2 regions of the Rhizobium sp. BK619 genome follow, and region 1 is predicted to be linked to the other one. Evidence: riboswitches for the same ligand, from Rfam matches in the RefSeq annotation. Region 1 holds a riboswitch; the other holds the start of a gene.
What was found. Region 1 has a riboswitch for cobalamin ahead of FHX14_RS24545 (ABC transporter substrate-binding protein). Riboswitches for the same ligand answer to the same signal wherever they lie in the genome.
Positions count from the first base shown of each region.

Region 2: another riboswitch for cobalamin. It lies ahead of FHX14_RS14455 (CbtB-domain containing protein); the one in region 1 lies ahead of FHX14_RS24545 (ABC transporter substrate-binding protein).

Region 1 is NZ_JACIBH010000013.1:178,474-182,681, reverse strand. Features, by position in the region: gene FHX14_RS24555 (ABC transporter ATP-binding protein) at 1-457, opposite strand, end outside; gene FHX14_RS24550 (iron ABC transporter permease) at 454-1,494, opposite strand; gene FHX14_RS24545 (ABC transporter substrate-binding protein) at 1,491-2,507, opposite strand; cobalamin riboswitch at 2,680-2,935, opposite strand; gene blh (bifunctional sulfur transferase/dioxygenase Blh) at 3,406-4,208, opposite strand, start outside.
Region 2 is NZ_JACIBH010000007.1:27,783-31,990, forward strand. Features, by position in the region: gene FHX14_RS14435 (sensor histidine kinase) at 1-294, opposite strand, end outside; gene FHX14_RS14440 (sulfite oxidase-like oxidoreductase) at 406-1,068, shown strand; gene FHX14_RS14445 (hypothetical protein) at 1,053-1,682, opposite strand; gene FHX14_RS14450 (CbtA family protein) at 1,733-2,479, opposite strand; gene FHX14_RS14455 (CbtB-domain containing protein) at 2,493-2,702, opposite strand; adenosylcobalamin (AdoCbl) riboswitch at 2,715-2,857, opposite strand; gene FHX14_RS14460 (histidine phosphatase family protein) at 2,913-3,467, shown strand; gene FHX14_RS14465 (bifunctional diguanylate cyclase/phosphodiesterase) at 3,877-4,208, shown strand, end outside.

The DNA of each region.
Region 1 (4,208 bases):
GCGATCGCGCAATATGGACACGCTGGCGCTCGCCGCCCGACAGCGTCTGCCAGAGCTGGCCCGCCCTCGCCTGCATGTCGACTCGCACCAGCGCTTCCTCGACGGCGGCATCGTCCTCCGCGCCGAAGGGCGCAAGCAACCCGCGATGCGGCGTGCGGCCGAGCCGCACCACGTCGCGCACGGTCAGCTGCGTATCGGTCGTCGACTGCTGCTCGACGAAAGCGATGCGTCGGGCAAGGGCTGCGCGCGACAGCGAAGCGATATCGTCGTCGCCCAGCCGGATGACGCCGCTGCGGACCTTGCGCAGCCGGCAGATCAGCCTCAGCAGGCTCGATTTGCCGGACCCATTCGGCCCGAGCAGACCGAGAACCTTGCCCTTTGTCACCGTCAGGCTGACGCCGTTGACGATGACCGTATCGCCGGCGGCGAAACTCACCGCGTCGATGGTAATGCTCATGCGCTCCTCCGCACGCGATAGAGGATGACGGCGAAGGCCGGTGCGCCGAAGAGCGCCGTGACGACGCCGATCGGCAAGACCTGCTGCGGGATGATGATGCGCGAGACGATATCGGCGCCGACCATGTAGATCGCGCCGCCGAGCGCCGTTGCCGGCAGCAGCCGCCGATGGCCCGGCCCGACGAGGAAGCGGGCGGCATGCGGAATGACCAGGCCGACGAAGCCGATCGAGCCCACCACGCTGACGACGCTTGCCGTCATCGCCGCCGTCAGGCCGAACAGCAGGATCTGGACGCGGCGCACGGCAATGCCGAGCGAGGCGGCTGCATCCGTGCCGAAGGCGAAGGCGTCGAGCGCCCTGACATGGGCCATGCAGATGACGAAACCTGTGAGCGCGATCGGCACCGAGAGATAGACATCCGGCCAGCGCACACCGCTGAGCGACCCCAGAAGCCAGAACAGGATGCCGCGCGCCTGCTCGGCATTCGCCGATGTCGTCACGATGTAGGAGGTCAGCGCATTGAAGAGCTGCGAGCCGGCGACGCCGCACAGGATGATGCGCTCGCCGGTTCCCCCCACACCCGTCGCCAGGAAGCCGACCAGCAGAAAGGCGATGACCGCGCCGATAAAGGCGCCGCCGGACAGGCCGAAAACACCGTAGCCGAGGCCGAGGATCATCACGCAGACGGCTCCGGTCGAGGCGCCGGCGGAGATGCCGAGTACATAGGGTTCGGCCAGTGGATTGCGCAGCAGCGCCTGCAGCACGGCGCCGCAGAGCGAGAGCGACGCGCCGGCGCTGGCTGCAACCAGCGCCCGGCTCAAGCGATAATCCCAGACGATGCCCTGGTGGATGCGGCTGAGCTCGAACTGCGTGCCGAACAGCCGGTTGGAGACCGCCTCCGCCGTCGTCGCCAGCGGGATCGCGATCTCGCCGATCGAAACGGCAAGGCTGATCATCAGTCCGAGAAGGAGAAGGGCTGAAATGGTGAGCGCGGCAAGCGCCCACCATCCTTGTTGCCTGACCGACACTGCCTTCACTGCGACAGGCCGAAGGATTTGATGCCGTTCGCCAAGGTCTCGATGCCGTCGATCGTGCGGATCGTCGGGTTCATCGATTGCGCGTCCATCATCACGAAGTGCTTGTTCCTGACGGCATCGAGTTCCTTGGTCACGGGGTCGTTCTCGAGAAAATCGATCTTGACCTTCGGATCGTCGGCGGCGTAGCGGCGCCGGTCCATGGTGGCGAGCACGATGACGGCCGGGTTCGCCTGGGCGATGGTTTCCCAGCCGACCAGCGGCCATTCCTCTTCGGTCGTGACGACATTCCTGGCGCCGATCGCCTTCAGGATATAGGCAGGCGCGCTGTTCTTGCCGGCGATGAAGGCATCGCCGTTGACTTCCTTGCTGGAGAACCAGAAGACGATAGGCAGGTTCTTGCCCGATGCGCCGGATATCGATGCGACGGCATCCGCCTCGCGCTTCTTCAACTTGGAAATCAGCGCATCGCCGCGCTCCTTCACGTCGAAGATCTCCGAGAGCTCGGCGATCTCACGGTAGACCAGCTCCATCGTGAACAGCTCCTTGCGCACACCGTCGCCGCCATCGGTGTTGACCTTGGCGACGCAATCGGCCGGCGCGAGATAGGTATTGATCCCGAGATCCTGGAACTGCTCCCGCTTGCCGACGGAGCCCTGTGCGCCGACATGCCATTCGAACTCGGCCGCCACCAGGTCGGGCTCCTGTCCGACGACGGATTCGAAGCTCGGATCATTGTCGGCGAGACGCTTTATCTTGCTGTTGGCCCCGGCATATTGCGGCAGGACGGGACCGACCCAGACGGCCGTGCCGGCGATCTTGTCGGCAAGGCCGAGCGAGAAAAGAATTTCGGTCATGCCCTGGCCGATCGAAACGATCTTCGACGGCGCTTTCTGGAAAGTCACCTGCTCACCGCAATTGGTGATGGTCAAAGGATAATGGGTGGCGGCAAGGCTCGGTGCCGCAAGGCCGATCAGCCCGAAGGCAAATGTCATGGTTGCGAGAATCTGGCGCATGGAAACCTCGATTGAAGGGAAAAAGCACGGTTATGCCGCACGCGCGGCCGAAGACACGCTGACGCGCGCGCTAGCCGCAGGAGGCCCAATCGAGACGGATGCATGCCGGAATTCGGCGAAGGTTCAGAAGGTCAATCATGTCTGTTCCTTATCCGGGCATCCCCGCCCGGTTGATTGGATCGTGATTGACGGCAGGTCTCCTGGCTTGCGGATATCCGTCTTTCATCCGCCTTCCCGCGATATATCGCAGTGGCGAGGCTATCAGCCCTTCAGAGATGGCCAGTCGCTGGCCACTTCTGAGATGATCGACAATCCGCATACAGTTGCGGGGGCAGCCACGGTCTCGGTCCCTACTGGGTCGTCCTCACCGTGTTCCCTATTAATCCCCTTGGAGTCATCTTCAGGGAACCGTCGCCCCCAGTTACGTTGCCGGCCCGCGCGACGTCAATGATTATTGCGGAGGATTGAGTTTGGGTGGGTGAAAAATGGAGATGGAACGTGGGAGGGCTGGTGGCCGGCGTGATGCCAGCATCCTCGCCTCCTCAGGATAAGGCTCTCTTCAGCGTTGGCGCCGCTTTCTCCCGTTCCGGGGCGCGGCATCCGCCAACGTCCCTCATGCTGAGGTGCGCAGCCCGAGAGGGCGAAGCCTCGAAGCACGCCGCAACGCTGCTCCTTGCTACAGACGCATCCAGCTCTGCAAATGGAGCACCCGCCTCGTCCTTCGAGGCTTCGGCCAATGGCCTACACACCTCAGGATGAGGCTCTCTTGGGCGCCGCCGCTGCATCCCTCAAAGCTGGCCATGAGGGCGCGGCATCCGCCAACGTCCCTCATGCTGAGGTGCGCAGCCCGGGAGGGCGAAGCCTCGAAGCACGTGCCGCAGCGCTGCTCCCTGCGTTCCTACAACGCATCCAGCGGGATCTTCAGATACCGCCGCCCATTTCCCTCCGGCTCCGGCAATCTGCCTCCCCGAATATTCACCTGCAGCGCGTGCAGCATCAGCTTCGGTTTCGGCAGCGTACGGTCTCGCGCCTGGCGCAGCGCCACAAAGCCGGCCTCATCGATGCCCGATATATGCGGATTGGCGCCCTTCTGGGCGGTCACCGTGCTTTCCCAGCGGGGATGGCGACCGCCAGGCTGATAGTCGTGGCCGGAAAAGAGCCGGGTCTCCTCGGGCAGCGACAGGATGGCCTGGATCGAGTGCCAGAGGGCGCTGGCGCTGCCGCCGGGAAAATCCGTGCGCGCCGTGCCGGAATCCGGCGTAAATACGGTGTCGTGCACGAAGGCGGCGTCACCGATCACATAGGTTACCGAGGCAAGCGTATGGCCGGGCGAGAACATCACACGGGCTTTAAGCCCGCCGATCTCGAAAGTGTCGCCCTCGGCAAACAGCCGGTCCCATTGCGAGCCGTCGGTTTCGAGTGCCGGCCAGTTGTAGATCTCCTTCCAGAGCAGCTGGACCTCGGTGACATGGGCGCCGATCGCCGTCGGCGCGCCGGTCTTTCCTTTGAGGTAGTGCGCGGCGGAGAAATGATCGGCATGTGGATGCGTGTCGAGGATCCACTCGACCGTCAACCCTTCGCTGTCGATATGCGCGAGGATGGCGTCGGCATTGGTCGTTCCCGTCGCACCCGACATCTCGTCGAAATCGAGCACCGGATCAATGATGGCGCAGCGTTTCGTTACCGGGTCCGAAACGACAT
Region 2 (4,208 bases), on a different contig from region 1:
CAAGGCTGTGTCGTCGGGCGCGCTCACCAGTTCCTTGATGTCGTCGTGATCGGCAATCAGCGCCGGCAGCGCCTCGTAGCGGTTGAGATGGCCGCTGAGCGCCGAGACGGCAAGGCGCAGCGCCGTTCCCGCCTGCGCCGATGCCTCCCCCATATAGGCGCGCGTCGCGATCGCGCTTCCATAAGTGAAGAAGGCGAAGATGATCAGCGGCACCACCAACAACGCCGCTATCGCGTGATATCTCGAAGACAGGTCCGGCTCCTCCCTTTCCGCCTCCACTCCCCAGCGAGGCATACCCGACAGTCTCAAGTTTAGTGACGCCGAAAGGGATTTCCAAGAGCCTGCCGAAACTTGACACCCGGCAGGCCGAATGTCCTATTGCGGCATCGCAAGGAGGCTCCGCTCATGAGCGACGACAACACGCCCGCCGACAGCAAGCTTACCAGCTCCAAGCGGCGCTGGGCGGCTGAGGGCAAGTTCCTGACCGGCCGCATCGCCCGCCCTGAAACCGAGCGCCTGCCGCCCGGCCAGCACCTCGTCAAGAACTGGCCGGTGCTCGATCTTGGCCAGCAGCCCGCCATCTCCACCGATAGCTGGCGGCTCGATGTGGGCGGCCTCGTCGAAACGCCGCTCAGCCTCAGCTGGGCCGACTTCCAGGCGATCGAGCAGAGCACCAAGGTCAGCGATATCCACTGCGTCACCACCTGGTCGCGCTACGACAATAGATGGAAGGGTGTTTCGACCCGCGATCTGCTCGATCTCGCCATGCCGAAGCCGCAAGCCGGTTACGTCATGCTGACGAGTTATGACGGCTATACCACCAACCTGCCGCTTGCCGATTTCGCCGCCGAGGACGCAATCCTTGTGACATCCTGGGAAGGCCAACCGCTGACGCCGGATCACGGCGGCCCGATGCGACTCGTCGTGCCGCATCTTTATTTCTGGAAAAGCGCCAAGTGGCTGCGCCGCATCGAGCTGATGCCGGACGACGAAGCCGGCTTCTGGGAAAAGAACGGCTACCACATGTATGGCGATCCGTGGCGCGAGCAGCGCTATTCCGACGATTGAGCCGTCGGCCGCAGACCGTGGCGAAGTGCAAACACCACAAGCGCGAACAGAGCGGCAAGCCCCGTCAGCGACGCCATGCTGGCTAGATGAAACGGCACCTTATTCCAGCGTGGTTTGACGACATCGGCGGTGTTGAAGGCCTCGCCGCTGAACCGGCAGGTGATGAGCGCCAGGCTGCGCCGCACCATGTCGGCATCGACCGCGGAAATGATTTCATCAGCCGCAACGGCCTCCCCCGGCATCTCGCGCATCGAGAGCAAGACCGCCTTGGCCGCCGCCAGATAGGCATGGGCGCATTCGTTGAATGGGCTCTCCTCGTCGCCCACGCTGCCCGGCATCCGGCCCCAGAGACAGTAGGAATACTGGATTTCGGCATAGTTCAGAATGCGCCGGAACGGCTCGTTCGTATCGACCGCGCGGGACGCCAGGTCGATAATTCGGCCGCGATAGTCTGAAATCACCGCCATCTCTCCATGCGAGATTTCAGGGATATCGAGGCCGGCATGGCTGCCGCCGTCGCTGCGGCCATGCGCAAGGGCGTTTTCAGCAGGCAGGCAAAAGAAACCGGCGGCAAAAGCCGTCGACAGGAGTGTTATGGTTCTGCAGCTTTTCATAGTGGCCCGAAAACCTAAAGGCGCCGGCAAAACGGCGCCCCTCGATGCGTTCAGTGGAAGGCCCTCGCCGGCCGGCTCCGCTGCCCGTCCTTCACGGCAAGCCGCTTTTCCGCCAGCGCCCCGAAGGCAAGGCCAAGTGTTGCCCAGAGGATCGCATGCATGGCGAGCGTTGTCGTCCGAAAACGCCAGAGCACCATGGCCGAGAAGTTCTCCGGCACCTCGTTGATCGGCGGCAGCAGATAGAGCACGAGGCCGATGAAGACGAGATAGGCGATGCCGGCGATGATCGCGCCGTTCCAGAGGCCGAAACGCTGGGAGAGGCGGCGCGACAGAGCCACCGCGGCGATCAGGGCGGAGAGCGAAACGACGATCATCAGGAAGAACAGCTCAGTCCTGACGCCGATCGTATCGGCATTGCCGACCGCCGGCGGGTTGGCCGGATATTTGAAAGCGGGAACGAGCACGATCGCCACGAAGGCGGCAAGGGCGATGACCGCCGAGGTGCCGCGCACCGAAAGATTGCTGACGCGGCCATGCACGAAAGCGAAGGCGAGCGCGAAAAGACCGCCGACGGCAACGCTGTAGGCCATGACACCGGTGAAAAGGCCAAGACCGGCCTGTGTGGCCCGGCTGACGATTTCAGGTTCGGCAGCTTCGCCGGCCGCCTGGGCGCTCGCCTCCTCGAAGGCGATTGCCGCATCGACCAGCGGCTCGCCGAAGATATGGGCGAAAGCAAAAACCAGAATGCCAGCAATCAGCCCCGCGAGCATGCCGCGAAGTAGAAGATTTCCGACCATGTCAGTATCCCCCTTAGTGGCAGGGAAAGCCGAGGAGGTGGCGGGCGTCATGCACGAATTCGTGCACATACATGCCGTTGAACAGCGCGGTCGCGCCTTCCTCGGTGCCGACGAAATAGATGGCGATCAGCATCAGCAGGCCGCCGAACATCGCCCAGGGCAGGATTTCTCCTACTGGGATCGGTGCCGGTGCCGCGACGGGCGCGAAAGTGGTGTCAGACATGTATTCCTCCGGAATGACGCGTTCAGTCGAAAGAGTGCTTGTGCGGTAAGGTCTGACTTCCAGCGCGAAGAACCTTCGACACGCTGGTCACAGTGGCGCGACCGCGCCGGATTTCCACCGGCTTCCAAACCCGCAACAGCCCGGTTATATCTGCACGCCGAAGACACTGTCAACGATACTTCACCTGCCGGCCAAGGGCTGCCCTACTGTATGAACATGCGCCTTACCTGGATCTGCCATGGTGCAACGGCGGCGAGCCGCAAAGCCCTGTTTCCGATCGACGAACCGCTGGAAGCCAAGGCAACGGAGGAAGCCGGCAGGATGGTCGCCCTGCCCCGCGCCGATCGTATTGCCGTAAGCCCGGCTTTGCGTGCCCGCCAGACTGTCGACGCGCTCGGCCTTCAAGCTCGCATAGACCCTGCACTTGGCGATTGCGATCATGGCCGCTGGGCCGGCAAGTCGATCGCGGCGATCGAGGCCGAGGAGCCGGAGAACCTCATGGCCTGGATGACGAACCCGGAAACGGTCCCGCACGGCGGCGAGAGCCTTGTTGATCTTCGAACACGCGTCGCCAACTGGATGGACAATGAGACCGCCCTCGGCGGCCATGTGATCGCCGTCAGCCACGCCGCCGTCATCCGGACAGCGATCACGCATGCGCTCCAGGCGCCGCCCTCCTCCTTCTGGCTCGTCGACATCGAGCCGCTCGCCGTCATTCGCATGACCAGCAACGGACGGCGCTGGTCTCTGCGCTTCCCGCATTAGCGATCCCTCATCTTATCCAGCCTTACACAAGCAAATCGCGTCATCTCTATTGAACCCGGTTTCGCCGGGACTACTTCCTTGTCCCAAGGAGATGGAAGACATGACATATGATTGGAGTGGGGAGCGCACGCGTCGCCTGCGTTTAATGCGTGTCGCCACAATCACGGTTCTGGTCGGTCTCATCGTCAGCGTTCCGCTGTTGATGGTCACCGCCTGAAACACGAGAAAGGGCGAGCGATGCACCAGCACGCTCGCCTTCGTTCTTTCCCTTCCCCGCGTCACGAGAAGCGCGTCCGTCTCTCGACGGTGCAGCAACAGGCTGCTGTCCCCAAAAATTCGCCTTCTGGTTTCAACGAACATTTCAGACTTCCATGATAGTCCGGCATAGGGTGGAGATGGAGAAGGCCATATGCCGGTGTTTTTCCAGAGCAGGGCCGGAAGGCAATGCGTATCGATCGTCGGGCTTGGGATAACTCTCTGGCTCCTCGGCGCGCTTTTGCAGCTTGACGACAGCCTTGTCTTCTTCATGACCGGTTTCGGCGAATATGGTGCCGACAAACTCGTTCTGGCTCTCGGCATCGCCGGCGCCATGAGCTTCATCTATTCGGTGCTGCGCATTGCCGACCTGCGCAAGGAAACGGAACTGCGCGCCGCCGCCCAGGCGAAGGCCGATTGGACCGCAACTCACGACCATCTGACCAAGCTGCCGAACCGCTACGCCTTCGAACGCAAGATCCTGTC